Regions from separate parts of the Pseudomonas sp. SDO5532_S415 genome, predicted to be linked through region 3. Evidence: predicted binding sites of a transcription regulator. Region 3 holds the regulator's gene; each other region holds the start of a gene.
The links. Region 3 encodes sigma-54, which starts transcription at its own class of promoters, with help from an activator protein. Its sites were predicted from a motif close to ANTGGCATNNANNTTGCTNT; they were not measured.
Positions count from the first base shown of each region.

Region 1: a site for sigma-54 is predicted at 4,222-4,241, ahead of ACW9HW_RS05225 (flagellar basal body rod protein FlgF). Genes of this name have one in related genera too.
Region 2: a site for sigma-54 is predicted at 2,452-2,471, ahead of glnK (P-II family nitrogen regulator). Genes of this name have one in related genera too.

Region 1 is NZ_JBSVWS010000009.1:53,588-64,791, reverse strand. Features, by position in the region: gene flgJ (flagellar assembly peptidoglycan hydrolase FlgJ) at 1-708, opposite strand, end outside; gene ACW9HW_RS05240 (flagellar basal body P-ring protein FlgI) at 720-1,829, opposite strand; gene flgH (flagellar basal body L-ring protein FlgH) at 1,848-2,543, opposite strand; gene flgG (flagellar basal-body rod protein FlgG) at 2,596-3,381, opposite strand; gene ACW9HW_RS05225 (flagellar basal body rod protein FlgF) at 3,427-4,167, opposite strand; gene ACW9HW_RS05220 (sigma-54-dependent transcriptional regulator) at 4,478-6,037, opposite strand; gene phhA (phenylalanine 4-monooxygenase) at 6,409-7,200, shown strand; gene ACW9HW_RS05210 (4a-hydroxytetrahydrobiopterin dehydratase) at 7,305-7,661, shown strand; gene ACW9HW_RS05205 (amino acid aminotransferase) at 7,661-8,854, shown strand; gene ACW9HW_RS05200 (hypothetical protein) at 9,130-9,261, shown strand; gene ACW9HW_RS05195 (hypothetical protein) at 9,298-9,534, shown strand; gene ACW9HW_RS05190 (MFS transporter) at 9,638-10,837, shown strand; gene arfB (alternative ribosome rescue aminoacyl-tRNA hydrolase ArfB) at 10,834-11,204, opposite strand, start outside.
Region 2 is NZ_JBSVWS010000006.1:87,296-95,015, reverse strand. Features, by position in the region: gene ACW9HW_RS04105 (secondary thiamine-phosphate synthase enzyme YjbQ) at 1-318, opposite strand, end outside; gene ACW9HW_RS04100 (ammonium transporter) at 534-1,871, opposite strand; gene glnK (P-II family nitrogen regulator) at 1,907-2,245, opposite strand; gene ACW9HW_RS04090 (accessory factor UbiK family protein) at 2,666-2,926, shown strand; gene ACW9HW_RS04085 (BRO-N domain-containing protein) at 3,363-3,875, shown strand; gene ACW9HW_RS04080 (hypothetical protein) at 4,157-4,327, shown strand; gene ACW9HW_RS04075 (YifB family Mg chelatase-like AAA ATPase) at 4,498-5,991, shown strand; gene ACW9HW_RS04070 (SrfA family protein) at 6,531-7,720, shown strand, end outside.
Region 3 is NZ_JBSVWS010000026.1:18,809-30,012, forward strand. Features, by position in the region: gene lptA (lipopolysaccharide transport periplasmic protein LptA) at 1-301, shown strand, start outside; gene lptB (LPS export ABC transporter ATP-binding protein) at 301-1,026, shown strand; gene ACW9HW_RS09625 (RNA polymerase factor sigma-54) at 1,210-2,703, shown strand; gene hpf (ribosome hibernation-promoting factor, HPF/YfiA family) at 2,778-3,086, shown strand; gene ptsN (PTS IIA-like nitrogen regulatory protein PtsN) at 3,099-3,563, shown strand; gene rapZ (RNase adapter RapZ) at 3,566-4,423, shown strand; gene ACW9HW_RS09645 (HPr family phosphocarrier protein) at 4,439-4,714, shown strand; gene ACW9HW_RS09650 (ZIP family metal transporter) at 4,875-5,768, opposite strand; gene ACW9HW_RS09655 (superoxide dismutase) at 5,789-6,409, opposite strand; gene ACW9HW_RS09660 (hypothetical protein) at 6,411-6,839, opposite strand; gene ACW9HW_RS09665 (class II fumarate hydratase) at 6,867-8,243, opposite strand; gene ACW9HW_RS09670 (FagA protein) at 8,224-8,631, opposite strand; gene pmbA (metalloprotease PmbA) at 8,882-10,228, opposite strand; gene yjgA (ribosome biogenesis factor YjgA) at 10,337-10,861, shown strand; gene tldD (metalloprotease TldD) at 10,909-11,204, opposite strand, start outside.

The sequences.
Region 1 (11,204 bases), on a different contig from region 3:
CGCCAGCCAGTCGCCGTTGAACAGCGGACCCGCACCGGTAGGCGTGGCGCGCTCTGGCAATTGAGTTTTGCTGGCTGTCGCGACAGTCGCGGCGGCAGTCGTCGTGGCGGAAGGCACCAGGCCTGCCAGCAAGCGATCGGCCAGTTTCGGCGGCAAAGCCAGGCGACGCTGATTGATCAGTGCCATGTCATTGCGATGCGCGCCCTCGCCGCTCGGCGCACTGACCGAACGCGAAGCCCACAACGGACGTTCGCCATTGACCCGCGACAACGGCCCGTTGATCGCCACCGTACCGGCGGCCACCGGCGTTTGCGCGGCGGCCTTGGCGGCCTCTTGCTTGGCGGCGGACAGCGTTGCCGCTTCGCCCGGCGCCAGCGGTTTGTTCTTCGACATCTGGCGCATCAGCACGTCCGCCAACCCGATACCACCGCCTTCACGGGACATGGAAACGGCCAACTGCTGGTCGTACATTTCCTGGTACTGCTTGGCCTCCGCGGTGTTCATCGGATTGTCCTTGCCCAGCGCTTCGGTGGCCGAGCGCATGGACTTGAGCATCTCGCCGAGGAACAGCGATTCGAATTCCTGTGCGACCTTGCGCATGTTTTCGTCGCTGTTCTTGTCGCCGACCTTGAGCTGATTCAGGCGGTTCAGGTCGGAAAAGGCGCCCGAATCGCTACTGCTCACACGACCGCTCTTGTACATGTCCATGGTCGCCGTCCTCAGATCACGATCAGGTCGGCTTGCAAGGCGCCGGCCTGTTTCAAGGCTTCAAGGATGGCCATCAAGTCACCCGGCGCCGCGCCGACCTGGTTCACCGCACGGACGATTTCGTCGAGGGTGGTGCCCGGGCCGAACTTGAACATCGGCTTGGCTTCCTGCTGGGCGTTGACCCGCGAGCGCGGCACGACCGCCGTCTGACCATTGGACAACGGGCCGGGCTGGCTGACGATCGGGTCTTCGGTGATGGTCACGGTCAGGCTGCCGTGGGTGACAGCGGCCGGGGAAACCTTGACGTTCTGCCCGATCACGATGGTGCCGGTACGGGAGTTGATGATGACTTTCGCCACCGCCTGGCCTGGATCGATCTCGAGGTTTTCGAGGATCGACAGGTAGTCGACACGCTGGCTCGGGTCCAGTGGCGCGGTGACGCGAATCGAACCGCCGTCGATGGCCTGGGCCACGCCAGGGCCGAGCATGTCGTTGATCTTGTCGACGATGCGCTTGGCCGTGGTGAAGTCGGAACGGTTGAGGTTCAGGGTCAGGCTGTTGCCCTGGTTGAAACCGCTCGGCACCGCCCGCTCGACCGACGCACCGCCAGGGATGCGACCGGCCGACGGGACGTTGACAGTGATCTTCGAACCGTCGCGGCCTTCGGCATCGAAACCGCCGACCACCAGGTTGCCCTGAGCCACGGCGTAGACGTTGCCATCGATACCCTTGAGCGGCGTCAACAACAACGTACCGCCGCGCAGGCTCTTGGAGTTACCGATGGACGAAACGGTAATGTCGACCTGCTGCCCCGGCTTGGCGAACGGCGGCAGATCGGCACTGATCGACACCGCGGCGACGTTCTTCAACTGCACGTTGCCCGAACCCGGCGGCACCTTGATGCCGAACTGCGAGAGCATGTTGTTGAAGGTCTGCAGGGTGAATGGCGTCTGGGTCGTCTGGTCGCCGGTGCCGTTAAGCCCGACCACCAGGCCGTAACCGATCAATTGGTTGGAGCGCACGCCGGAAATGCTGGCGATGTCCTTCAGGCGCTCGGCTTGAACGTTGAAGGCTGCCGACATCATCAGGGCAGCAACGATGAGACTTCTGAAGTTCAACATGCTCAACTGGAAAGCCACCTAGAAAGGGAACAGCGGGCTGAGGAAGAAACGGTCGAACCAGCCTGGCTGACTCGCATCGGCAAACGAACCGGTGCCCGAATAGGTGATGCGTGCATCGGCGACGCGGGTCGACGACACGGTGTTGTCGGTGGCGATGTCATCGGCGCGAACCAGGCCGGCAATCCGTACCAGCTCATCACCGGTATTGAGCGTCAGCCACTTCTCGCCGCGCACGGCAATGATGCCGTTGGGCAAGACATCGGCGACGGTCACGGTGATCGAACCGGTCAGGCTGTTGCCCTGCCCGGCCTTGCTGTCACCCTTGGTCGCGCGGTCGCCTTCATAACTGGCACTCAGGCTCAGGTCGTTGCTACCGAACGGGTTGTTGGTGGTGGCGCTGCTACCGAACAGCGAGGTCAGGCCGATGCCGGTCTTGCTGGTCTTGTCGATTTGCGAGTTGGCGTTTTTGCTGGCCTGGGTCTTCTCGTTCAGGGTGATGGTGATGATGTCACCGACCCGGAACGCCTTGCGGTCTGTGTAAAGATTCTGTTCGAACCCGGCCTGATAGATCGAGCCGTTGTTCGCCGCAGCCGGCAGCGGCGTGCGCGGCAACACCGGGGCGTAGTAAGGGTCATTGGGCTTGGGCGTCACAGGTACGCAGCCTGCGAGCGCGGTGATCCCACTCAGTGCCAGAACAGAGACGAAGCGTTTCATGACCCTACCTCACGGTGTTGCAGGCGACCTCATGGCCGCCTCATAGACTTGATTACAGATTCTGCGTTACGAACGAGAGCATCTGGTCGGCGGTGGAGATCACCTTGGAGTTCATCTCGTACGCGCGCTGAGTGGTGATCATGTTGACCATCTCCTCAACGGTACTGACGTTGGAGGTTTCCAGGGTGTTCTGCAGCGTGGTACCGAAACCCGCCAGGCCCGGTGTGCCGACTTGTGGCGCACCACTGGCAGCGGTTTCCAGGAACAGGTTGTTACCCACCGCTTGCAAGCCGGCCGGGTTGATGAAGTCGGCGGTTTGCAGGTTGCCGATCACCTGGGAAGCCGGGTTGCCGGCCACGGTGATGGACACGGTGCCGTCTTTACCCACGGTGAAGGTCTGGGCGTCGTTCGGAATGACAATCGCCGGCTCCAGGGCGAAGCCGCTGGCGTTGACGATCTGGCCGTTGGAGTCCAGGTGGAACGTACCGTCGCGGGTGTAGGACGTGGTGCCGTCCGGTTGCAGGATCTGGAAGAAACCGCGACCGTCGATGGCCATGTCCAGCGGCTGCTCGGTGGTTTGCAGGCTACCGGCGTTGAAGTTTTTCTGGGTGCCGACGATGCGCACACCGGTACCCAGTTGCAGACCCGACGGCAGTTCGCTGTCCTGGGTCGACTGGGCGCCTGGCTGACGCTTGATCTGGTAGAGCAGGTCCTGGAACTCGGCGCGGTCACGTTTGAAACCCGTGGTCGACACGTTGGCCAGGTTGTTGGAAATGGTGGTCAGGTTGGTGTCCTGGGCGGACAGACCGGTTTTGGCAACCCATAGAGCCGGAAGCATTCGATTCTCCTCGTGCGCCTGTTTTACGGCGCGACGTTCTGATAATTAGCTGATCTGCAAGACCCGAGCCATGGCCTGGTCGTCTTCTTTGGCGGTGTTCATCATCTTGATGTGCAGCTCGAACTGCTTGGACAAGGCCAGCACCGAGGTCATCTCGTCCACGGCATTGACGTTGCTCGACTCAAGGAAACCCGACACCAGTTTGACGTTGGCATCGGCTTGCGCAGGCGCGCCGTCCTTGGTGTGGATCGAACCGTCCAGGCCCTTGGTCATGTTCTTGATGTCCGGGTTGACCAGCTTGATGCGGTCGACTTCCGCCATGACGCGGGGACCTTCGCCCATCGCACGAATGCTGATGGTGCCGTCCTCGCCCACTTCGATCTGCTGCTCGGGCGGCACGGCAATCGGACCGCCATTGCCGATCACCGGCATGCCATTGCCGGCGCGCAAAACCCCCAGGGCGTCAACCACCAGGCTGCCGGTGCGCACGTAGCTTTCACCGCCGTCAGGGTTCTGCACCGCCAGCCAGCCGTTGCCTTGCACGGCGACATCGAGGTCGCGGCCGGTTTCCACCAAGGCGCCCGGAGAGAAGTCGGTGGCCGGGCGTTCGGACATCGCAAAGGCACGCGCCGGAAAGCTGTCACCGAACACCGGCATCGAACGCGCCTGCTCCAGGTCTTTCTGGAAGCCGTTGGTAGAGATGTTCGCCAGGTTGTTGGCATGAGCCTTTTGCGCCAGTGCATTCTGGCTGGCGCCGGTCATTGCCACATAAAGGTACTTGTCCACAATCTATCCTCTGCCTGCCGGACGTTTGCCGCCCACTGCTGTACTGATGAGCCATAAGCAATTTGCAGACCAACTTGTTTTTTGCAGCGCGAGGCCCGGCAAACAAAGGACTTGAGGGAATTTGAGGGGATCAGGAGGAATGTGTCAGAGACGAAAAACCGGCGGTGGCATGCCGGAAGGTGGCAAGGCTTGGCCTTGGGCAGTGGCCAACTCCGCCTTCGCGAGCAGGCTCGCTCTCACAGGGTTATCGATTCAAATGTGGGAGCGAGCCTGCTCGCGAAGAGGCCATCTCAGGCGAAACAACTATCGGTTATGACTCGGTCTTACCGACCTCATACTCGCGCAACTTGTTGGCGATGGTGGTATGGGAAACCCCCAGCCGCTTACCCAATTGCCGACTGCTCGGATGCTCGGAATACAACCGCTCCAGCACCGCTTTCTCAAAGCGCCCGACAATCTCGTCCAGCCCGCCTTCCAGGGAAAAATCACCCAGCGGCTGACGCACGCCATAGTCCGGCAACCGAATGTGCTCAGCCTTGACCGTTCCGCCGTCGCACAGGGAAACCGCCTGGAACAGCACGTTTTCCAACTGCCGGACATTGCCCGGCCAATGGTAATGAATAAGCCGATCCATGGCCGCCGGGGCCAGTTTGGGCAAGGGGCAACCGATCTGTCGGCTGGCCTGGTCGAGGAAGTGTTCCACCAGCGGCGGTAAACCGTCGAGGCATTCACGCAGCGGCGGGATGTGCAGCGACAACACGTTCAACCGGTGATACAGGTCCTGACGAAACTCACCGCGGGCGCACAACTCGGACAGATCGACCTGGGTCGCGCAGATCACCCGCACATCGAGATAAACCTCTTCATCGCTGCCGACACGCCGGAAGCAGCCATCCTGCAGGAAGCGCAGCAATTTCACCTGCAAGCGAGGACTCATTTCTCCGACACCGTCGAGAAACAGCGTACCGCCCGCCGTCAGTTCCAGCAGCCCGAGCTTGCCTTCGGCCCGCGCCCCTTCGAAGGCACCGGGGCCGTAGCCGAACAGTTCGGTCTCGGCCATGGATTCCGGCAGGCCGGCGCAGTTGAGCGCCATCAACGGCGATTGCCCGCGCGGGCTGGCCAAATGGCAGGCGCGCGCCAACAACTCTTTGCCGGTCCCGGTTTCCCCTTCTATTAATAGTGGCGCGTCGAGCGGGGCCATGCGCCGGGCTTCCCGCACCACCGCCGCCATCACTTTCGAGCTCTGAAAGATGCTGTCGAAACCGCGCAACTCCTGCTTGCGCACGTTGTAGATGCGCTCCCCAACCCGGTCGGCGCGATGCAGCGTCAGCACGGCACCGGCCATGGCTTCGCTGTCGTCATGTTCCGATTGCAGCGGCGCGATGTCGGCCAGAAACACGTCACCCTTGACCTTGACCCGCAGTCCGTTGATCCGTGATTTATTGGCGCGCACCAGTTCCGGCAAATCAAAGTCTTCGGCATACCGCGACAACGGAATCCCCGGCACTTCATCGACGCGCACACCCAGCAGCTGCGCCGCCGCCCGGTTGGCGGCAACGATGGAACCGCCCATGTCGATCGACAGCACCGGAAACTCCAGGGCCCCCAGCAACGCATTGAGTTCCATGTGCCGACGCTCGCTGGGCATCAGACCTACACGCTTGACACCGAAGACTCCGGCAATCGCCTCGAATTTCGGACGCAATGCCTGGAATTGAATGTTGATCAGGTTCGGACAGTGCAGGTAGATCGCATTGCCGTGCTCACCGCCCACCTCACCGCGGGCGACGTTGATGCCGTATTCCACCAACAGATTGAGAATGTCGCGCAGGATGCCGATGCGGTTCTGGCAGTGGACTTTGATACGCATATAAATAGACCTGGTAGACGATGATTGACCTGTGGGAGCCAGCCTGCTGGCGATGGCGTCGCATCAGGTGAAGTTGATGTCGAATGACATACCGCTATCGCCAGCAGGCTGGCTCCCACAGGGTTAGTGCCCGACTTTTCTGATTCGGCGCTCAGATAGTCGTCAAGATTATGTGACAGTCAAACGGCTTTTCCCACCCGTCAATCGCAATACCTGCGCGACAGCCAGCGATACGTAACGAAAACTTTACGATTAACGCCGGGATTTCCCGCGTGTGTCGCCTCTCTCCGGCTGCAAAACCGCAATTCATGGAGTATTTCTAGGTCCATAGCAGTACATAACAAGAACGAATCCCCTCGCAGGAGAGCAGCATGAAGCAGACGCAATACGTGGCTCGCGAGCCCGATGCGCAAGGTTTTATCGACTACACCGCCGAAGAGCATGCGGTGTGGAACACGCTGATCACTCGTCAACTGAAAGTGGTCGAAGGGCGTGCGTGCCAGGAATACCTGGACGGTATCGAAAAACTCGGTCTGCCCCACGACCGCATTCCGCAACTGGGCGAGATCAATAAGGTTCTCGGTGAAACCACCGGTTGGCAGGTCGCCCGCGTTCCCGCGCTGATCCCTTTCCAGACCTTTTTTGAATTGCTCGCCAGCAAGCAGTTTCCAGTGGCCACGTTCATTCGCACCCGCGAAGAACTGGATTACCTGCAAGAGCCGGACATTTTCCATGAGATCTTTGGCCACTGCCCGCTGCTGACCAACCCTTGGTTCGCCGAATTTACCCACACTTACGGCAAACTTGGCCTGCAGGCTTCCAAGGAAGAACGTGTGTACCTGGCGCGTCTGTACTGGATGACCATCGAGTTCGGCCTGCTCGACACCCCGCAAGGCCAGCGCATCTACGGTGGCGGCATCCTGTCTTCGCCGAAAGAAACCGTGTACTGCCTGTCGGACGAACCTGAGCATCAAGCGTTCGATCCGCTGGAATGCATGCGCACCCCATACCGCATCGACATTCTGCAACCCCTGTATTTCGTCTTGCCGAACCTCAAGCGCCTGTTCGACCTGGCCCACGAAGACATCATGGGCATGGTCAAGCAAGCCATGCAGATGGGTCTGCACGCGCCGAAATTTCCGCCAAAACCAAAAGCCGCCTGAACCGCTGCTTTTACGATCAAGTGAGTCTGTCAGAACGCCACACTTTGCTTTAGCGTGGTCACACTGACAGCTGATTTCCATTTATTCGATTTCAGGAATCCATCATGTCCACATTGAACCAAGCCCACTGCGAAGCCTGCCGCGCCGATGCCCCACAAGTCAGCGACGAAGAACTGCCGATCCTGATCAAGCAGATCCCGGACTGGAACATCGAAGTACGCGACAGCATCATGCAGCTGGAAAAAATCTTCCTGTTCAAAAACTTCAAACACGCCCTGGCGTTCACCAACGCTGTCGGCGAAATCTCCGAGGCCGAAGGTCATCACCCGGGTCTGTTGACCGAGTGGGGCAAAGTCACCGTGACCTGGTGGAGCCACTCGATCAAGGGCCTGCACCGCAACGACTTCATCATGGCCGCGCGCACTGACGAAGTGGCCAAGGACGCCGAGGGCCGCAAGTAATGCATTTCGACACCATCGGCCGGGTGCCCGGCGACCCGATCCTCGGCCTGATGGAGGCCTATGCGCAAGACCCGAACCCGCGCAAGTTCGACCTTGGCGTGGGTGTCTACAAGGACGCCCAAGGCCTGACGCCAATTCCGCAATCGGTGAAACTGGCTGAGACGCGACTGGTGGATCGTCAGACCACCAAGACCTACATTGGCGGTCACGGTGAGCCGGCGTTCGGCAAAGCCATCAGTGAGTTGGTGCTCGGCGCCGACTCAAGGCTGATCAGCGAAAAACGCGCCGGCGCCACCCAGACACCGGGTGGCACCGGTGCGTTGCGCTTGAGTGCGGACTTTATCGCCCAATGCCTGCCGGGCCGTGGTGTGTGGCTGAGCAATCCGACCTGGCCGATCCACGAAACCATTTTCGCCACGGCCGGGGTCAAGGTCAGTCACTACCCGTACGTGGGCAGCGACAACCGTCTCGACGTCGAGGCGATGCTCGCCGTGCTCAATGAAGCGCCCAAGGGCGATGTGGTGTTGCTGCATGCCTGCTGCCACAACCCGACCGGTTTCGATCTGTCCCATGACGACTGGCGTCGGGTGCTGGAGGTGGTGCGTCGGCGTGAACTGCTGCCGCTGATCGACTTCGCCTACCAGGGCTTTGGCGATGGCCTGGAACAGGACGCCTGGTCGACCCGGCTGTTCGCCGCCGAGTTGCCGGAAGTGCTGATTACCAGTTCCTGCTCGAAAAACTTCGGCCTGTACCGCGACCGCACCGGTGCGCTGATTGTCTGCGCGAAAACCGCAGACAAGCTGGTGGACATTCGCAGCCAACTGGCCAACATCGCCCGCAACCTGTGGTCGACACCGCCGGATCATGGTGCCGCCGTGGTGGCGACCATCCTCGGCGATCCGGAATTGAAACAACTCTGGGCCGACGAAGTGGAAGCCATGCGCTTGCGGATTGCCCAACTGCGCAGCGGTCTGGTGGAGGCACTGGAGCCGCATGGTTTGCGTGAGCGCTTTGCGCACATTGGTGTACAACGCGGGATGTTTTCCTACACCGGGTTGACGCCTGATCAGGTCAAACAGCTGCGCGATCATCACAGCGTTTACATGGTCGGCACAGGTCGGGCGAACGTGGCCGGGATTGATGCGACGCGCCTGGATCTGCTGGCCGAAGCCATCGCCAAGGTCTGCAAATAACCTACAGAACTTTGTAGCCCCCTGTGGGAGCGAGCCTGCTCGCGAAAGCGGTGTGTCAGTCAACATACACCTCGACTGTCACGCCTCCTTCGCGAGCAGGCTCGCTCCCACAGTTGTTTTTGTGCCACTACTCCTTACCTGTCTAGACAACCCCATTCGTCGAAACAAATGGATATAAAAGTCTGTTTGTCATTTCTCGTGCTGTATCCTGCGCAGGCTTTTTCAAAAGCGCGGATCTACCAGATCTATCAACAGACTTAGCGAGGAGCGCGACTATGCACGAGATTCCTAATCTCCCCTTCCCAAGCCTGCACGAACCTGAGCAGACGACCACGCAACAAGCCGGTGCCCAACAGCCCGAGCCGAAAGAAGCCACTGGCAGCCGCCAGGCTGACAGCGAAGACTGAAACACCCGCCGTACAGACCGTGTGGAAAGCGCTAACATGCGCTTTCCACACTGCCTGAACCGTGAGCCCAGCCCCATGACCGATGAATTCAGCGAAACTTTCAATGAACAGCAGGTGGCCAGCGTTCTGATCGGCACCGCCGAGAAAATGATCGAGATCTGGAATCGCCTCTCCCCCGAGAAACAAGCCGCTTTGCTCGCCCGTTTCGGCAGCGAGGAAAATGCGTTGGCCGCTTTGGTCACCACGCAACTGGTGGCGCCTGCCAAGCCCTGACGGCCCCGCCCGGCAAATAGTTTTACTTTTTCACAACCCACGAACGCTAGCACCGTTATCATAAGCAGCCTATCTAATCCTGCTTCTCCGTGGACCTTTACCCATGTCTGAAAACCAGCGCCCCCTGGCGGTCACGCTGCAAGTTGTTTCCATCGTCCTGTTCACCTTTATCGGCTACCTGAATATCGGCATTCCCCTGGCGGTACTGCCCGGGTACGTCCACAGCGATCTGGGCTTCGGCGCAGTGATTGCGGGGCTCGTGATCAGCGTGCAATACCTGGCCACCCTGCTCAGCCGTCCCTACGCCGGGAAAATCATCGACAACAAGGGCAGTAAACTGGCGGTGATGTATGGCCTGGCCGGTTGCGGCTTGAGCGGCGTGTTCATGCTGATTTCGGCCTGGACCCAAAGCCTGCCGATGCTGAGCCTGATCAGCCTGTTCATCGGTCGCCTGGTGCTCGGCAGCGCGGAAAGCCTGGTGGGCTCCGGCTCCATTGGCTGGGGCATCGGCCGGGTCGGCGCGGCGAACACCGCCAAGGTCATCTCCTGGAACGGCATCGCCAGTTACGGCGCACTGGCGGTCGGCGCGCCGCTGGGTGTGTGGCTGGTCAGTCAGTTGGGCTTGTGGAGCATGGGTGTGAGCATTGTGCTGCTGGCGGCTTTCGGCCTGGTACTGGCCTGGCCGAAAACCGCCGCACCGATCGTGGTCGGTGAACGCCTGCCGTTCATGCACGTACTCGGGCGGGTACTGCCCCACGGCTGCGGCCTGGCGTTGGGCTCCATCGGTTTCGGCACCATCGCTACATTTATCACCCTGTATTACGCCACCCAACACTGGGATAACGCGGTGCTGTGCCTGAGCCTGTTCGGTGCCAGCTTCATCGGTGCGCGGCTGTTGTTCGGTAACCTGATCAATCGCCTGGGTGGCTTTCGCGTGGCGATTGCCTGCCTCTCGGTGGAAACCCTGGGCCTGTTGCTGCTGTGGCTGGCTCCGGATGCTCATTGGGCGCTGGCGGGTGCCGCGCTGAGCGGTTTCGGCTTCTCGCTGGTGTTTCCGGCGCTGGGAGTTGAAGCGGTCAACCTGGTGCCTGCCTCCAGTCGAGGCGCGGCGGTCGGCGCTTATTCACTGTTCATTGACTTGTCACTGGGGATCACCGGGCCATTGGCCGGCGCGGTGGCGGCGGGGTTCGGTTTTGCGTCGATCTTCCTGTTCGCCGCACTGGCCGCCCTCAGCAGTTTGATGCTCTGCATCTACCTGTACCGGCAGGCACCGAAACATCGCCAGACACGGGAAACCCGCTAGAAATCCACCTTGCCGCGCCCGGCCTTGATGTTGCCGCGTTTGCTTTTGGATTCAAGCCTGCGGGTCTTCGAACCGAGGGTTGGTTTGGTCGGGCGGCGTTTCTTCTCGACCTTGGTGGCGCTCAGGATCAGTTCGGTCAAACGCTCCAGCGCATCGGCACGGTTCTGTTCTTGGGTGCGGTATTGCTGGGCCTTGATGATCAACACGCCTTCGCTGGTGATGCGACTGTCGCGCAGCGCCAACAGCCGCTCCTTGTAGAACTCGGGCAAGGACGAGGCCGGTATGTCGAAGCGCAAGTGCACGGCGCTGGAAACCTTGTTGACGTTCTGCCCACCGGCGCCCTGGGCGCGAATGGCGGTCAACTCGA
Region 2 (7,720 bases), on a different contig from region 3:
CGAAATCGGCAAACTGAGCTGACAGCCAAGCACGCTGGCCTTGAAGTGCGCCGGGAGGTCGTCCAGGCCTTCGTCGTTATGCTCATAGCCGTCTGTTCCTTGTGGGATCAGACGATTGAAAAATCGTTCGAAGTCGCGACGTACCGCCGGATCGGCGTTCTCGTTGATGGTCAACGACGCCGAGGTATGCTGCAGCCACAAATGCAACAGACCAACCCGGCATGCCTTGAGTTCAGGCAGGCCGGCGAGTAACTCGTCCGTTACCAGATGAAAGCCCCGGGGCCTCGCCCGCAGGGTTATCAGAGTCTGTTGCCACATACAGTTCTCCGCACGTTCGGGGCGCATTCTAGCGCGCTCTGGGAAAAAACAAAGGCCCTGATCATCCTTCAATCGTGTAAGCCTTCGGCGGCACAAAAACACGCGTCGTAAACGTTCACAAAGCTGTCAGAAAAAACCTTTCAGCCGTCCTTTCAATGATAAATCGCGGACAAAAAAATGCCCGGCAAGCCGGGCAAATTTTTTCATGCGCGTGCCTACAAGTTGTAGCCGCGTTCGTTGTGAAGTGCCAGATCGATGCCGACCGATTCTTCTTCTTCGGTGATGCGCAGGCCCATGACCGCATCCAGGACCTTGAGGATGATGTAGGTGATGATCGCGGTGTAGATCACCGTGAAGCCTACGCCTTTGCACTGAATCCAGACTTGTGCGGCGATGTCGGTCACGGTGCCGAAGCCACCCAGGGATGGTGCAGCGAATACACCGGTCAGGATCGCGCCGAGGATACCGCCGATGCCATGCACGCCGAAGGCGTCGAGGGAGTCGTCATAACCCATTTTGCGTTTCAGGGTGGTGGCGCAGAAGAAGCACACCACGCCTGCGGCCAGGCCGATCACCAGAGCGCCCATCGGGCCTACGGTGCCAGCGGCTGGCGTGATGGCGACCAGGCCGGCAACCACACCCGAGGCGATGCCCAGTGCGCTTGGCTTACCGTGAGTGATCCACTCGGCGAACATCCAGCCCAGTGCAGCGGCGGCGGTCGCGATCTGAGTCACCAGCATCGCCATGCCGGCAGTGCCGTTGGCGGCCGCGGCGGAGCCGGCGTTGAAGCCGAACCAGCCGATCCACAGCATGGCGGCGCCCATCAGGGTGTAACCAAGATTGTGTGGAGCCATTGGGGTGGTCGGGAAACCTTTACGCTTGCCCAGTACCAGGCAGGCGATCAGACCGGCCACACCGGCGTTGATGTGCACCACGGTGCCACCGGCGAAGTCCAGCACGCCCCAGTCCCACATCAGGCCGCCGTTGCCGGACCAGACCATGTGCGCAATCGGCGCATAAACCAGGGTGAACCAGATGCCCATGAACACCAGCATCGCGGAGAACTTCATGCGCTCGGCGAAGGCGCCGACGATCAGCGCCGGGGTGATGATGGCAAAGGTCATCTGGAAGGTGATGAACACCGCTTCAGGGAACAGCGCCGCCGGTCCGGTCAGGCTCGATGGCGTGACACCGGCCAGGAATGCCTTGCCCATGCCACCGAAGAAGGAGTTGAAGTTGACGACGCCCTGCTCCATGCCGGTGGTGTCGAACGCGATGCTGTAGCCATAAATGACCCACAGGACGCTGATCAGACCGGTAATGGCGAAGCACTGCATCATCACGGAAAGAATGTTTTTCGACCGAACCATGCCGCCGTAGAACAGCGCGAGGCCGGGAATGGTCATGAACAGCACGAGAGCTGTCGAGGTCAACATCCAGGCGGTATCGCCGGAGTTGAGGACTGGGGCCGCCACTTCGTCTGCCGCCATGGCCAGGCCGGGCATTACGAGGGACAACAGGGCTCCTAGCCCTGCGATTTTACGCAGAGTCATATTGTTTTCTCCTGGGGCGTTGGGTTTGTGGCGGCTTAGATTGCGTCGGTATCGGTTTCGCCGGTACGGATGCGAATCGCCTGTTCCAGATTGACCACGAAGATCTTGCCGTCACCGATCTTGCCGGTGTTGGCGGCCTTGGTTATCGCCTCGATAACCCGGTCGAGATCCTTGTCGTCAATGGCGACATCAATCTTCACCTTTGGCAGGAAATCGACCACGTACTCCGCGCCGCGATACAGCTCGGTGTGACCCTTCTGCCGACCGAAGCCTTTGACTTCAGTGACGGTAATGCCCTGCACGCCGATCTCGGACAACGACTCGCGCACGTCGTCCAACTTGAACGGCTTGATGATGGCAGTGACTAGCTTCATGAAAACTCTCTCCCGAATTGGTGGACTTGCCCCAGGAAAACAAACCCGTCTCAAGTCTAAGCGCAGTGCCTGGCTTTGTAACGCATCGTCGGCCTTACCCGCCCGTCCGACGCCAGCTAACCGCTCCTTGCCAAACGCTCCCCGCGTTTCGCTCGGCGCACTGCATTCGTCACGGTGACTGCATCAGTGCATGGGTCACTACCGTCTAAGCAGAAAGCTTGCCATCTCCACAAAACTCACTGTTTTCAAGCCTTTACCGGTTGATGGCCGCCACTTCGCCACAACACCCGGCACGTTACGCACAACAACGGTGCGACGCCGTCCATCCGCATGCGCGAAAAGCGTGCATCCCTTGCCCGCGAAATTGACTATAGACACTGCGTGATACACTGCCCGCCATTGTTACCAGGACCTTTCCCCATGCTCGCGCCCAAAGACTTCCTCGACGCCCTGACCGGCACCGCCTCCCGCCTCTTCAGCGGCGACACCCCACTGCCGAAAGCCGAAATCGAAAGCCAGTTCAAGGCCCTGCTGCAAAGCGCCTTCAGCAAACTGGACCTGGTGAGCCGGGAAGAATTCGATAGTCAGATGGTCGTTCTCGCCCGCACCCGCGCCCGCCTGGAGGCACTGGAGACGAAGGTGGCGGAAATGGAAGCGAAGCTGAACCCACCCACCGAGTAACACCGCATAGCCCACTTTGAAACCAATCCACTGTGGGAGCGAGCCTGCTCGCGAATAGGTCGGAACGACCTACAGATTCATCTGTAGGCGCTGCCGCAGGCTGCGATCTTTCGATCCCAAGCCCCGCAAAAATCCCGGCAACGTCCTACAAAGTTCTCATCCGCCGTCCGATTGCGTCGCAATGCTCCGGTTCCTAAGCTCACCCTCAGCTGAATGTTCAGCACTGGGTTTGGCGACCTGGAAAATCCCGACGCACCGCGACCACATTCGAACGAGGGAGTTATTCCCATCTCGAGTTATGGCGGCCGTGCGTGGGAGACCTTTGGGTCTGCCGGTTTCGGGATGCACCGGTTCGCCAACCCGCGCACAGCTGCCACCCTTTTCGTTTGGCGACGATCAGAGGCAGTTTTCTTCATATGATCCCGAGAACTGCAGCATGGACGAAAACTATCTAATCCCTCACGTCTTCACCCGCCACAAACTCCACCTCCACGCCCTACTCATCCAAAACCAGCCCTGGTTCAGCGCCCGCGACCTGGGCCGCCTACTACGCCTCCACCTCAACGACCGCCAACTCCGAAAACTCGATCCCGACCAATACCAAACCGCCAAAACCCTCATCCACGGCCACATCGAAAACACCCTGCTGATCAGCGAATCCGGCGTCTACGCCCTCCTCGTCTACCACTACTGCCCCGAATACCGAGCCCTGCGCGAATGGCTCACCCACGAAGTCGTCCCCGCCCTGCGAGACACCCAATACCCCGTCAAAACCGAACGCCCACAACTGAGCCTGCTCAATTGGCCGCAAATGTCGTTGAGTTTGTTGCACTGGAATAATCAGCCGTGGATTCGATTGCAGGACGTACCGCACGTATTGCCTGATCGAGAGGAACCAAGACGTGCGATCAATACGCCTTGGTGGAAGCGAGCTTCGCGAATCGGGTGAGCGAGATAATTCACTGTGGGAGCTGGCTTGCCAACAATGGTCGTGAACGATAGCGCGTAAACCCAGATGCCAAGCGGTGTATTCGAATTTTTTGCGAGCAAGCTCGCTCCTACGGATGGCATTGGCGAGACTCGCTCCGCCCGCACGGTTTCACTGGTGTCCTTCAACTATCTCGGCATGGTCCTACAAAAAGCAGTTCTCGGGCCTGATTTATCAGTCCTCTCCCTTTTCCTTACGCTTTTGGCCGTGTTCGATCTCACTCCCATGCACAGGAGGTGTCCATGATTCACAAAAAGCGAAGAGCCAAGCTGCTACTCATCGTTCAATATCATGCTGAAGCGTTTCGGCTAGCTGGCCATATTTCAGCCAATCAACAACGATTCCTTGATGTCGCTGCCACTCACGGCAAAGACCTTGAACCTCCGGGCCTGCTTGCCGGCAAAAGAGCCTGAAACTGCCTACCAAAGAACCGCCTGAATGGCGGTTTTTTTGCCTGTCCGCCCGACGATGACTCGCAACATCTTGCGAAAATTCGCTCCCCCTCCCATCACGCGAAATCCTCGTCTCCTGACTACCCTTCAAACACCGCAGGAAGCGGCCCCCTTCACCTCAAGGAACGACCATGTCCCTCTCCATCGTCCACAGCCGCGCCCAGATTGGTGTGGATGCCCCCGCTGTTACCGTTGAAGTCCACCTCGCCAATGGCTTGCCGTCGCTGACCATGGTCGGCCTGCCCGAAGCGGCGGTGAAGGAGAGCAAGGATCGGGTGCGCAGTGCGATTATCAATTCGGGGCTGCAATTTCCTGCACGACGCATCACCTTGAATCTGGCGCCGGCGGATTTGCCCAAGGACGGCGGGCGGTTCGATCTGGCCATTGCCTTGGGGATTCTGTCAGCCAGTGTGCAGGTGCCGACGTTGACGCTGGATGACGTGGAGTGCTTGGGAGAATTGGCACTGTCAGGGGCAGTGCGGGCGGTTCGAGGGGTGTTGCCGGCGGCGCTGGCGGCGCGCAAGGCCGGGCGTTGGCTGATGGTGCCGCGGGCGAATGCCGAGGAAGCGTGCCTGGCCTCGGGGCTGAAAGTGATTGCGGTGGATCATTTGCTGGAGGCCGTGGCGCATTTCAATGGGCATACACCGATTGAGCCTTATGTTTCCAATGGTTTGCTCTACGCCAGCAAACCTTATCCCGACTTGAATGAAGTACAGGGGCAACTCGCGGCCAAGCGCGCGCTGCTGATTGCTGCCGCAGGCGCTCACAACCTGCTGTTCAGCGGGCCACCGGGGACGGGGAAAACACTATTGGCGAGTCGCCTGCCGGGGCTGTTGCCACCGCTGGCCGAAAGTGAGGCCTTGGAGGTGGCAGCCATTCAATCTGTCGTCAGTTGCTTGCCGTTGAGTCATTGGCCGCAGCGCCCGTTTCGTCAGCCGCACCACTCGGCGTCCGGGCCGGCGCTGGTGGGCGGAGGCTCGAAACCACAGCCCGGCGAAATAACCCTCGCCCATCATGGCGTTCTATTTCTCGACGAACTTCCGGAATTCGATCGCAAGGTATTGGAGGTGTTAAGGGAGCCGCTTGAATCCGGTCACATCGTAATCTCCCGCGCCAAGGACCGCGTCCGCTTCCCGGCCCGCTTCCAATTGGTCGCCGCGATGAACCCGTGCCCCTGTGGATATCTTGGCGAACCCAGCGGCAAATGCAGTTGTACACCGGACATGGTCCAGCGTTACCGCAACAAGCTGTCAGGGCCGCTACTGGATCGAATCGACCTGCACCTGACCGTCGCTCGGGAAGCCACGGCATTGAACCCTGCACTGAAACCCGGTGACGACACCGCTACCGCCGCAGTGCTGGTTGCCGACGCCCGAGAGCGACAACAAAAACGCCAGGGCTGCGCGAACGCTTTCCTTGATCTGCCGGGCTTGCGCGAACACTGCAAGTTATCCACAACCGACGAAGCCTGGCTGGAAACGGCGTGTGAGCGATTGACCTTGTCACTGCGAGCGGCCCATCGGCTGCTTAAAGTCTCACGCACCCTGGCGGACCTTGAGCAAGTTGATGGCATCACCCGCGATCATCTGGCTGAGGCGCTGCAGTATCGACCGAGCACAAACTGACCAGAATGACGCCTTGGCGAAATCAACGAACGGCGTTTATCGCACCTCGGTTTCCCGAGCGCACTGAATCTCGCTCACCCGATGTAACGCCTTATCCACAGCCTCCTAATCCGCCAGCAAGCTGTACTTGATCAGTAACTACCTCTGCTTTAACTCCAATAATCGGGACCAAAACAGGCGGTTATAGGAAAAACTCGTTCCTGGCTCCAACCCAAGCCTTCTAGTCCGCCCAGGCCGCCACGACCGTTGAGCGGGGATAGGGAGAAAGCCACTCTTGGCGTCGTGCCTTTTTTATAGCGCTTTTTTTAGCCCTGATGAAACGATTCAATAAGCTTGAAAAAGCTTACGCCCGAACCTTCCCAAGCTAATTAAAATTGACCTTATGCAACCTCCGCACGCTTACGTTAGTCTCATGAGGTTTGAACCTTCTGCAGATTGACGGCGATGTCATAATGACATTAAGGTCGCCCGCTAATTGCAGGAGCAAGCACAGATATATATGTCTGTCATTTTTGCGCAACGGATCGTATGGAGTTTGAATGCGCGGGGCACTATTACGCAGCGGTAAGAGCGGGTCATTCACTGCCCTCGGCGAAACAGGACAACCGGTCTACCGGGCAGCCCTGCAATTGCGCGAAGCCATTCGCCGCAAGAACCCCGATTTGGTCGATCATCTGGCCATCCCTCAAAGCGATGAACTGGGCAACCAGATCGATTGGTACAGCGCCCTCGACGGCGATGTGATTCCGTGGAGCAGCGCGACCGAAGAAGAACGCGCCCCTGCCCGCCGCCAGCTGGAAGCCCTGAAAACCGCGCTCGAAGAATTGAGCCAGCGTTTCCTGGGCACTGACTCCGCCGAACCGCAGCAAGGCGACAAAGCCGTGTTCGGCAAGCTACTCAAGCGCGTGATTCATTTCCCCGACGAGAATTTCGTCTACCTGGTGCAAGGCAAACCGGTGCTGACCTTCTGGGGTTTCGAACATGCCGGTACCGGCAATGGCGATCCCCTGCACTGCCTCTATCAGGTCCCGCCCGCGTTCACGCTGCCACCCGTGGCCGAAGCGCCTGTTGTTGCCCCCCCTATGCCGGTGGTTGCTCGTCCGTGGTGGCGTCGTTGGTGGTGGCTGTTACTGCTGCCGCTCCTGCTGCTGCTTTTGTGGCTGTTGCTCGGCCTGCGAGGGTGCGTCCCGATTCCGTTGGTGGCGGTAGATTTGCTGCCTAAGGGCGTTGTACCGGTGGAAAAACAACTGGAAGAGCCGCCAGTGACCGGCAATGTCACGACACTCAACAGCGTTCCGGTGACAGGCACCGTTATAGGCTCAACCACTGGAACCGGCACCGCCGTGACCGGAACGCATGGTGTGGAAACGTCGGCCGTCGAGGGTAACGAGGCTGACATGGCACCCGCCGACTTGACCAAAGATCCGGCCATTGACCCGGCAGCGGAAAACAAAACTGCGCCACCGGAAACCAAAACTGAGCCACCCGAAAACAAAACCGCGCCGCCGGATGTCACATCGCCCGAAGCAGAAAAATCCGCCGCCGCAAAACCCGGCCCTCCCCTGAGCATCCCGCCAGACGCCGCCGACGGTGCCGCCAGGTTTCTCGATGGTCAGTACAGCGCAGGCGCCGGGATTCAGGACCGCCGAACCGGCAAACCGCTGCGTCTGGAATACCAGCTCAAGGACGGTAAGGGCCAAGTCACCGTGCACCAGGCCGACGGCTCGAA
Region 3 (11,204 bases):
GTCCGTGGGCAACCTCGCCTACTTCGAACAAGTGCAAACCGCGGGCGATGCCAAGCCGGTTCAAGGCTGGGGCGTGACCATCCAGTATCACGCAACGCAAAACCGCGTCGTGCTGATCGATCGCGCCAAAGTCGTCGACAAGGACAACAACGTCACCCAGGGCGAAAAAATCGTCTACGACACCGTTAAAAAGCTGGCCAGCGCCGGTCGCGCCACAGGCAGCAAAGTCACCGAAGCGCGCCCACGCATCGACATGGTGATCCAGCCGAAAAAGAAAACCGACGAGCAAAAGGCCCAGTAATGGCAACTCTGAAAGCTCAGCACCTGGCCAAGAGCTACAAGAGCCGCCAGGTCGTGCGTGACGTCAGCCTGTCCATCGACAGCGGTCAGATCGTCGGCCTGCTTGGCCCCAACGGCGCCGGCAAGACCACCTGCTTCTACATGATCGTTGGCCTGGTACGGGCCGATCAGGGCCGCGTCCTGATCGACGACCTGGACGTCAGCCACCAGCCAATGCACGGTCGTGCGAAGGCCGGTATCGGTTATCTGCCGCAAGAAGCGTCGATCTTCCGCAAACTGTCGGTGGCCGACAACATCATGGCCATCCTCGAGACCCGCAAGGAACTCGACAAGGCCGATCGTCGCCAGGAGCTGGAAAGCCTGCTGCAGGAGTTCCACATCAGCCACATCCGCGACAACCTCGGCATGAGCCTGTCCGGTGGCGAACGCCGCCGCGTGGAAATCGCCCGCGCACTGGCCACCAACCCGAAATTCATCCTGCTCGACGAACCCTTCGCCGGCGTGGACCCGATTTCGGTGGGCGACATCAAACAGATCATCCACCACCTCAAGGCCAAGGGCATTGGCGTACTGATCACTGACCACAACGTCCGTGAAACCCTGGATATCTGCGAAACAGCCTACATCGTCAACGATGGCCAACTGATCGCCGAAGGCGACTCCGACACCATCCTGGCCAACGACCTGGTCAAGGAAGTGTACCTGGGCCATGAGTTCCGCCTGTAAGCACTGAAGTGCTGGCTAGTCGACCGAGCGCTTGTCTCGATAAAAATCAATACTTTTTTATTGTTACAGCGCTCTAGGCAAACACCGCAACTTCGGGCATATAATTTGCTTATGTTTGGCGCTCCGGCGCCCCTGTAGTGGATGGCGCATGTGCGCCGGCGAATAAGGTGTTAAGCCCCTGCCATGAAACCATCGCTAGTCTTGAGAATGGGCCAGCAGCTGACGATGACACCGCAGCTGCAACAGGCCATCCGCCTGCTCCAATTGTCGACCCTGGACCTGCAGCAGGAAATCCAGGAGGCCCTGGAGTCCAATCCGATGCTCGAGCGCCAGGAAGAAGGCGACGACTTCGACAACACCGACCCCTTGGCCGACAACGCCGAACAGAAGCCCAACACCGACATCCAGGAACCGTCCTACCAGGAAAGCGCGCCGACGGTTGATAACCTCGACGAAGGTGACTGGAACGAACGCATTCCCAACGAGCTTCCCGTCGATACGGCATGGGAAGACGTCTACCAGACCAGCGCCAGCAGCCTTCCCAGCAACGATGACGACGAGTGGGACTTCACCACCCGCACATCAGCCGGCGAAAGCCTGCAAAGCCACCTGCTCTGGCAATTGAACCTGGCCCCGATGTCCGACACCGACCGGCTGATTGCCGTGACCCTGATCGACTGCATCAACAATCAGGGCTATCTGGACGAAACGCTCGAGGAAATCCTCGAAGCCTTCGATCCGGAACTGGACATCGAACTGGACGAAATCGAAGCCGTCCTGCACCGCATCCAGCAATTCGAACCCGCCGGCATCGGCGCCCGTAACCTGGGTGAATGCCTGCTGCTGCAATTGCGCCAGCTGCCTGCCAAAACACCCTGGCTGGCCGAGGCCAAACGCCTGGTCACCGATTACATCGACTTGCTCGGCAGCCGTGACTACAGCCAGCTGATGCGCCGCATGAAACTCAAGGAAGACGAACTGCGCCAGGTCATCGAACTGGTCCAGAGCCTCAATCCGCGCCCTGGCTCGCAGATCGAGTCCACCGAAGCCGAATATGTGGTCCCGGACGTGATCGTGCGCAAGGACAACGAGCGCTGGCTGGTAGAGCTCAACCAGGAGTCGGTGCCACGGCTGCGGGTCAATGCCCAGTACGCCGGCTTCGTGCGCCGCGCCGATACCAGTGCCGACAACACCTTCATGCGCAATCAGCTGCAGGAAGCCCGCTGGTTCATCAAGAGCCTGCAAAGCCGCAACGAAACCCTGATGAAAGTAGCCACCCAGATCGTCGAGCATCAGCGCGGCTTCCTGGAGTATGGCGACGAGGCGATGAAGCCGTTGGTCCTGCATGACATCGCTGAAGCGGTCGGCATGCACGAGTCGACGATCTCACGGGTGACCACGCAGAAATTCATGCATACCCCCCGGGGCATCTATGAATTGAAATACTTTTTCTCCAGTCACGTCAGCACCTCCGAAGGCGGCGAATGCTCGTCCACGGCGATCCGCGCGATCATCAAAAAACTGGTTGCCGCGGAAAATCAGAAAAAGCCGTTGAGTGACAGCAAGATCGCTGGTTTACTGGAGGCACAAGGCATTCAGGTGGCTCGCCGCACCGTCGCCAAGTACCGCGAATCCCTCGGGATCGCGCCTTCGAGCGAACGCAAGCGGTTGATGTAGAGCCACGCCACAGCGTTCCAGTGGCAGATCATCTGATCTGCCGCTTTATGCACTGGCAACGAAGGAGAAGCTGTATGCAAGTCAACATCAGTGGACACCAACTGGAAGTGACCGAACCTCTTCGCACCTACATCGGCGAAAAACTCGAACGATTGGAGCGACATTTCGACAAGATCACCAACGTGCAGGTCACGATGACGGTCGAAAAGCTGAAGCAGAAAATCGAAGCCACGCTGCATATTCCCGGCAATGAAGTGGTCGCCAACGCGGAACATACCGATATGTACGCGGCGATCGACGCCTTGACCGACAAGCTGGATAAACAACTCAAAAAGCATAAGGAAAAGACCCAGAGCCTCCTCCAGGGCGCTACCGGTCGTTAACACTCCCAACCCATGATCCGACTTGAAAGCATCCTGACCCCCGGCCGTTCCCTGGTGAACGTGCCGGGCGGCAGCAAAAAGAAAGCCCTCGAGCAAATTGCCAACCTTATCCATCGCGAAGTGCCGGATCTGGAGATGCAAGATGTCTTCGAGGCTTTGATCGCCCGCGAAAAACTCGGCTCGACCGGTTTTGGCAACGGCATCGCCATTCCTCATTGCCGCCTCAAGGGTTGCAACGCGCCCATCAGTGCCTTGATGCACCTTGACGCCCCTATAGATTTCGACGCCATCGACGGCGCCCCGGTTGACCTGCTGTTTGTGCTACTGGTCCCGGAAGCCGCCACCGATGCGCACCTTGAGTTGTTGCGCCAGATTGCCAGCATGCTCGACCGCAAGGACGTGCGCGACAAACTGCGCAGCGCCCCGAGCAATCAAGCCTTGTATCAGGTTGTCCTGGACGAGCAAAACGGGCAGTAATCATGCGCTTGATCATCGTCAGCGGCCGCTCCGGCTCAGGTAAAAGTACCGCCCTCGATGTGCTCGAGGACAACGGCTACTACTGCATCGACAACCTGCCTGCCGGGTTGCTGCCGGAACTGGCCGAACGTGCGTTGATTCACACCGAGCTGTCACAGCCGCTGGTTGCCGTATCCATCGATGCGCGCAACCTGCCAAGCCATCTATCGCGGTTTCCCGAGTTGCTGGAAGAAGTACGCAGCCGTCACATCCAGTGCGATGTGCTGTATCTGGATGCCGACGAAGAAACCCTGCTCAAACGCTTTTCGGAAACCCGTCGTCGCCACCCGCTGAGCAGTGCCAATCGCTCGCTGGCCGAAGCGATCACCGACGAAACGAGCCTGCTCGGCCCCATTGCCGACCTGGCCGATCTCAAGGTCAATACCACCAACCTGAACCTGTATCAGCTGCGCGATACCATCAAGCTGCGCCTGCTGAACCAGCCGGAGCCCGGTACAGCGTTTCTGGTGGAGTCTTTCGGCTTCAAGCGCGGCATGCCGGTCGACGCCGACCTGGTGTTCGATGTGCGCTGCTTGCCCAATCCTTACTGGAAACCGGAGTTACGCGCGCAGTCCGGACTCGATCAGCCGGTTGCCGAGTACCTGGCGGCGCAGCCGGATGTCGAAGAGATGTTCCAGGACATCTCCACCTATCTGCTCAAATGGTTACCCCGCTTTGCTGCCAGCAACCGCGCGTACGTCACCATCGCCATCGGTTGCACCGGCGGGCATCACCGCTCTGTCTACCTGACCGAACGTCTGGGCAAGACCCTGCAGCAATCCCTGAAGAACGTCCAGGTCCGCCACCGCGACCTCAGCTAAAGGATTTACATCGCGATGCCTGCTCTGGAAATCGAAATCATCAATAAACTGGGTTTGCATGCCCGGGCGTCTGCAAAATTCGTTGGGGTTGCCGGTCAATTCAAGGAATGCACGATCAGGGTTGGACGCACACCAGAATCCACCGTCGACGGCAAAAGCATCATGGCCATGATGATGCTCGCCGCCGGCAAGGGCACCAAAATCCATCTGAGCACGGAAGGCGAACAGGAACAGGAAGCGATGGAAGCGCTGGTGGCCTTGATCAATAACTACTTCGACGAAGGCGAATAAACGCCCTTTATATCGAGCGGACCTTTGTGACGAGGGAGCTTGCTCCCGTGCGGCTGCGCAGCAGTCGTGAAATCACTGGATGCGGTGTATCTGAAAATTTGCGATGGCAGGCTTTAGGGCCGCTTCGCAGCCCAGCGCGAGCAAGCTCCCTCGCCACAATTCAGGCCAACGCGGTATCCATCACCATCATTAAACAGAACCCGACCAGCAACCCGAGACTGGCCAGCTTGTCGTGACCGTGTCGACGCGACTCGGGAATGACTTCATGGGTGACCACCAGCAACATGGCCCCGGCGGCCAATGCCAGGCCCAACGGCAACAGCAGCTCGGCCAGGCTCACCAGCCATGCGCACAACAGGGCAAACACCGGCTCGACCAGACCTGACGCGGCACCGATCAGGAATGCCTTGAACCGCGACATCCCTGCCCCGGCCAGAACCAGGGCAATCACCAATCCCTCCGGCACGTCCTGCAAGGCAATGCCCATCGCCAGACTGTCGGCATCAGGCATGCCGCCGCCTGCCGAGACACCGACAGCCATGCCTTCGGGAATGTTATGGGCAATGATCGCGAACACGAACAGCCAGATCCGAGGAGGAATCACTGGATGTTCCACGGTTCCGACGAGCATTTGCGGTGAGGCACCGGACACTTTGCGATCCACCAGAAACAGACCGAATGCGCCGAGCATGATGCCGAAACAGATCAGGCCGCTGGACGCCCACGGGGTCATGCCAAGATTCTCCGCCGCCGCAATGCCCGGTACGATCAGCGAAAACGCCGTCGCCGCCAGCATCACTCCGGCGCCAAACCCCAGTAATGTATCGCTGAGCGCCTGGGGCATGCGCCGGATCACCAACACCGGCACGGCCCCAAGCGCGGTGCCGAGGGCGCAGATCGCACCACCCTGCAACGCCCGCGACAACCGGGGCTCCAGGTCCAGCCATTCCAGCCCGTGCGCCACCAGCAAGCTCATGCCCGCCAGCAGTAACAGCGATCCAAACGCGTAACGAAACATTCGTCCACTTCCGATCGCCAGTGTTTCAGTGCCCATAGTCAGCCTTGGATGGTTTTTTAGAAGACTTGGACCAGCGCAGCCTGATAGCGAGCAGCGACTTCAGGCCAGTTGATCACGTTGTAGAACGCGCTGATGTATTCCGGACGACGGTTCTGATATTGCAGGTAATAGGCGTGCTCCCAGACATCCAGGCCGAGGATGGGTGTATTGCCGCCCATCAACGGACTGTCCTGGTTGCCACTGCTTTCCACCACCAACGTCTTTTGCGGCGTCACGCTTAGCCAGGCCCAACCACTGCCGAAGCGGGTCAACGCGGCTTTGGTGAAGGCGTCCTTGAAACTGTCGAGACCACCCAGTTGCTCATCGATGGCCTCGGCCAGTGCACCTTCAGGCTTGCCGCCACCATGGGGTGCCATGACTTCCCAGAATAGCGAGTGATTGGCATGACCACCGCCCTGATTGATCACTGCGGCGCGAAGTTTTTCCGGAAGTTGCTGCACGGCGGCCACCAGTTTTTCAACTGGCCACTCGGCAAACTCGGTGCCTTCGACAGCGGCATTCAGGTTGTTGATGTAGGTCTGGTGGTGCTTGGTGTAGTGAATCTCCATGGTCTGCGCATCGATATGCGGCTCCAGGGCATCGTAGGCATACGGCAAGGCGGGCAAGGTAAAAGCCATTTCAATGGACTCCATGATGATGAGACGCGGGCGAGGCGGTAACGATGTGCAGCAAACGATGGGTGCGCGGGTATTCGCCGTGTTCGCTGATGAAATTCAGCAGCTCGACATAGGTTTTGCTGCTCTGACGCAGCGCAGCCTCACGCAAGGCCGGTGACAGTCGCGGGTCCTGCATGGTCTGCAACAGCCGCTGGTGGATGGCGCACAGGTATTCGGCGCTCTCCTCCGGCTGATTCAGGCGCAAATGCAGGTCTGCCAGGTTGTGATGGGAAATCACGCAAGCCGCCACCGCTTCGTCGGCATCCGCCCAGCGCTCGAACAACACCTGGGCCAGGGCCAATGCCTGCAAGTATGCCTCGCGAGCATCGACCAGCTCGCCCTGCATGAAAAAGCGATTGGCTCTTTCGATCGTGCGTTTCCAGTGCTCCATGGTGAACCTCCAAAGCGGTGGTGGGGTTTACACGCCGCCTGCGGTGAGTTTTTCCGGGTTGAGCAACTCTTCCAGCTGACTGCGTGACAGCTCGGTGTGCTCCAGTGCGACATCGATCACCGGCCGGCCTTGTTGATAGGCCTTCTTGGCGATTTCGGCGGCTTTCTGGTAGCCGATGATCGGGTTGAGGGCAGTCACCAGAATCGGGTTGCGAGACAGCGCTTCCTTGAGTCGGGACTCGTTCACCTTGAAGCTGGCGATGGCTTTTTCACCGAGCAAACGGCTGGCGTTGGCGAGCAGCTCGATGCTGCTCAGCAGGTTCTGGGCAACAATCGGCAACATCACGTTCAGTTCGAAGTTGCCCGACTGACCGGCGATGGTGATGACCGCGTCGTTGCCGATCACTTGAGCTGCAACCATGGCGGTGGCTTCCGGAATCACCGGGTTGACCTTGCCAGGCATGATCGAAGAACCCGGCTGCAAGGCTTCGAGTTCGATTTCGCCCAGACCGGCCAAGGGCCCGGAGTTCATCCAGCGCAGATCGTTGGCGATTTTCATCAGCGATACGGCGGTTGCCTTGAGCTGCCCGGAGACGGCAACGGCAGTGTCCTGGGAGCCGATCAACGCAAACAGATCGATACCCGGGGTGAATGTCACCTTGGTCAATTGGCTCAGTTGCCGGCTGAATCGCGCGGCGAATTCGGGATGCGCATTGATGCCGGTACCCACGGCCGTACCACCCTGGGCCAGGGATTGCAGGCTTGGCTGTAAATCCTGCAAATGACCGATGTTGGCCTTGAGCTGTTGCGCCCAGCCATTGAGCACCTGGCTCATGCGCACCGGCATCGCGTCCATCAGGTGGGTGCGACCGGTTTTGACATGGTGATGAACCTGCTCGGCCTTGTGCTCGATCACCTGCACCAGCCCGGTCAGGGCTGGCAGCAACTGTTCGTGCAAGGCCAGCGCCGCACTGACGTGAATGGTGGTGGGGATGATGTCGTTGCTGCTTTGCCCGCAGTTGACGTGATCGTTAGGGTTTACCGGCTCGCCGAGCAGGCGGCTGGCCAAGGTGGCGATCACTTCGTTGGCGTTCATGTTGGAGCTGGTGCCGGAACCGGTCTGGAAGATATCCACCGGGAAGTGCTGCATGAAATCGCCTTCCAGCAGACCCTGCGCCGCATCGACAATGGCTTTGCCTTGGGATTCGCTGATCTGCTTGAGCTCGATGTTGGCCCGGGCGGCCGCCGCCTTGGCCAGGATCAGCGCGCGAATGAACTGTACCGGCATCGGCTTGCCGCTGATCGGGAAGTTATCCACCGCACGTTGGGTCTGTGCGCCGTAGAGGGCGTCTTCCGGGACCTGCAGCTCGCCCATGCTGTCGCGCTCAATACGTGTCTTGGTCATCTGTAGATCCTTGCACCAGTTCAATTAAGGGAATCGAGGGTTGCAACTCGCAGGTCGCCAGTTGCCAGGTGTAGCTCTGCCAGCGCTTGAGGCGGCATTTGCATAGAGACAGGCGTTCCAGCTCACGCAGCGGACGCCAGGCCTGGTCCAGGCAGTAAGTGCGCCAGTGCCAGGGCAGCGCGACATCGGCGGCGGTGTCGAGCAACAGACGCAAAGAGGTTTCAGCGACGGTCCAGGGTGAGGTCGCCGTGCAACAGGCCAGATACCGGCCCTCGGCCAGGTAATGATCGATCAGGCGAGGTTCGTCAGGATCCATCGCGCAACGGATCTGGCGGCTCATCCAGCGCCAGCTTTCGAGGTAAGGCTGCTCGTGCAAGGCAGAACTCATGATCTGGGCTCATTCGGTAATGAGATTTATTATTAGATGATAATGAGAACCAAAACAACCCCGACTGTGTACGCAAGATACCTTGTGGGAGCGAGCCTGCTCGCGACTGCGGAGTGTCAGCCAACATAAATCGTTGAATGATCGGCCGCCTTCGCGAGCAGGCTCGCTCCCACAAGGGAATTGTGCGAAGCCCAACAAAAAGGCGCGCCACCCGATGGGTGGCGCGCCTTTTTTTATGCAGCGAGGAAGGTCAGCTACCGGCGACCGTCATCCGCTCGATCAGCACCGACCCCGTACGAATGTTGCTGCGCAGTTCCAGGTCGTTACCCACGGCAAGGATCTGCTTGAACATATCGCGCATATTGCCGGCGATGGTCACTTCCTGGACCGCGAACTGGATTTCACCGTTCTCGACCCAGTAACCCGCCGCGCCACGGGAATAATCGCCGGTGACCATGTTCAGGCCCTGGCCCATCAGCTCGGTCACCAACAGCCCGCGGCCCATGCGTCGCAGCAGGGCAGCCTGGTCTTCATCACCATGGGTGACGAACAGGTTATGCACGCCGCCGGCATTTGCGGTACTCGGCATGCCGAGTTTGCGACCGGAGTAGGTGCCCAAGACGTAAGACACCAACTCGCCTTTTTCGACGAACGGCTTGGCGTAGGTTGCCAGGCCATCACCATCGAACGCCGCACTCCCCAGGGCACGCATCAGGTGCGGGCGTTCATCAATGGTCAGCCACTCCGGAAACAGCTTTTGCCCAAGGGTGCCTTCAAGGAACGAGGATTTTCGGTACAGGCTGCCACCGGAAATCGCCGACAGGAAACTGCCGAACAGACCACCGGCCAGCTCGGCGGAAAACAGCACCGGTACTTCGCAGGTGGGTACCGGACGCGCGCCCAGGCGACTTGCCGCCCGTTGCGCGGCACGCTGGCCGATGCTCACCGGATCGGCCAGCAAATTGCCCTGACGGTTCACGTCGTACCAGTAATCACGCTGCATCTGGCCATCGGCCTCGGCGATCATCACGCAGCTCAGGCTGTGCCGGGTCGATGCATAACCGCCGATAAACCCGTGGCTGTTGCCGTACACACGGCAGCCCTGATGCGTGCTCAGGGTGGTGCCGTCAGCGTTCTTGATCCGCGCGTCGGCATCGAATGCCGCGGCTTCGCAGAGCAAGGCTTTTTCGATGGCCTGCTCCGGGGTGATGTCCCATTCGTGGAAAAGATCGAAATCCTGCAGGTCCCTGGCCATCAATGCGGCATCCGCCAGGCCCGAGGCTTCGTCTTCAGAGGTGTGTTTGGCGATGGCCAGTGCCGCCGCGACGGTTTCACGAATCGCCTCGGGACCACTGGCCGAAGTGCTGGCCGAGCCCTTGCGCTGGCCGACGTACAAGGTGATGCCGAAGCCCTGATCGCGGTTGAATTCGACGGTTTCGACTTCACGCTGGCGTACCGAGGTCGACAGGCCCTGCTCCAGGGATACCGCCACCTCACAGGCACTGGCGCCTTGGCGCTTGGCTTCAGCGATGATCTGCTCGACTTGTTCTTGCAGTGCCGGCAATGCTTGTGGGCCGACGCTTTCAACTGCACTCATGCTGTTCTCCACTCAAATTCTGCTTTCGGTGACGGTCATCGAGCGACCGGGCCGGACAAGCGGCCCCCGACTGGTTATCATGGCGGCGTTTCTTTGCGGACGGCCACCATGGTTGATTCTTACGACGACTCCCTCGATACGGGAGAAAAAAGCAAATCCCAGGTCAAACGCGAGCTGCATGCTCTGGTTGACCTCGGCGAGCGCCTCACAACACTCAAGCCTGACTTGCTGGCAAAACTGCCCTTGACCGACGCCTTGCGCCGGGCCCTGGCCGATGCGCCCAAGCACACCGCGAACATCGCGCGTAAACGGCACCTTCAGTTCATCGGCAAACTGATGCGCGATCAGGACACTGACGCCATTCTGGTTTTGCTCGATCAACTCGATGCCTCCACTCGCCAGTACAACGAGCGCTTCCATAACCTGGAGCGCTGGCGTGATCGCCTGATAGCCGGTGACGATGCCGTTCTGGAAAAATTCGTCGTCGACTACCCTGACGCCGATCGCCAGCAACTGCGTTCCCTGATCCGTCAGGCACAGCACGAGGTTGCACAAAACAAGCCTCCTGCTTCCAGCCGTAAAATCTTCAAGTACATCCGTGAGCTGGACGAGACTCAACGCGGCCTGCGTTGAATCCCGGACCGGGTGAGTCGCCGCGCGACTCACCCGCAGCTCCATCCTTACGAGCCCGTGCCCCCCACGGTAATCGCATCAATCTTCAGCGTTGGCTGGCCGACACCCACCGGCACCGACTGACCATCCTTGCCGCACGTCCCCACGCCGCTGTCCAGCGCCAGATCGTTGCCGACCATCGACACTTTGCTCATGGCTTCCGGGCCGTTGCCGATCAAGGTCGCACCTTTGACCGGGGCGGTGATCTTGCCATCCTCGATCAGGTACGCCTCGCTGGTGGAGAACACGAACTTGCCGCTGGTGATATCGACCTGACCACCGCCGAGGTTCGCGCAGTAGATGC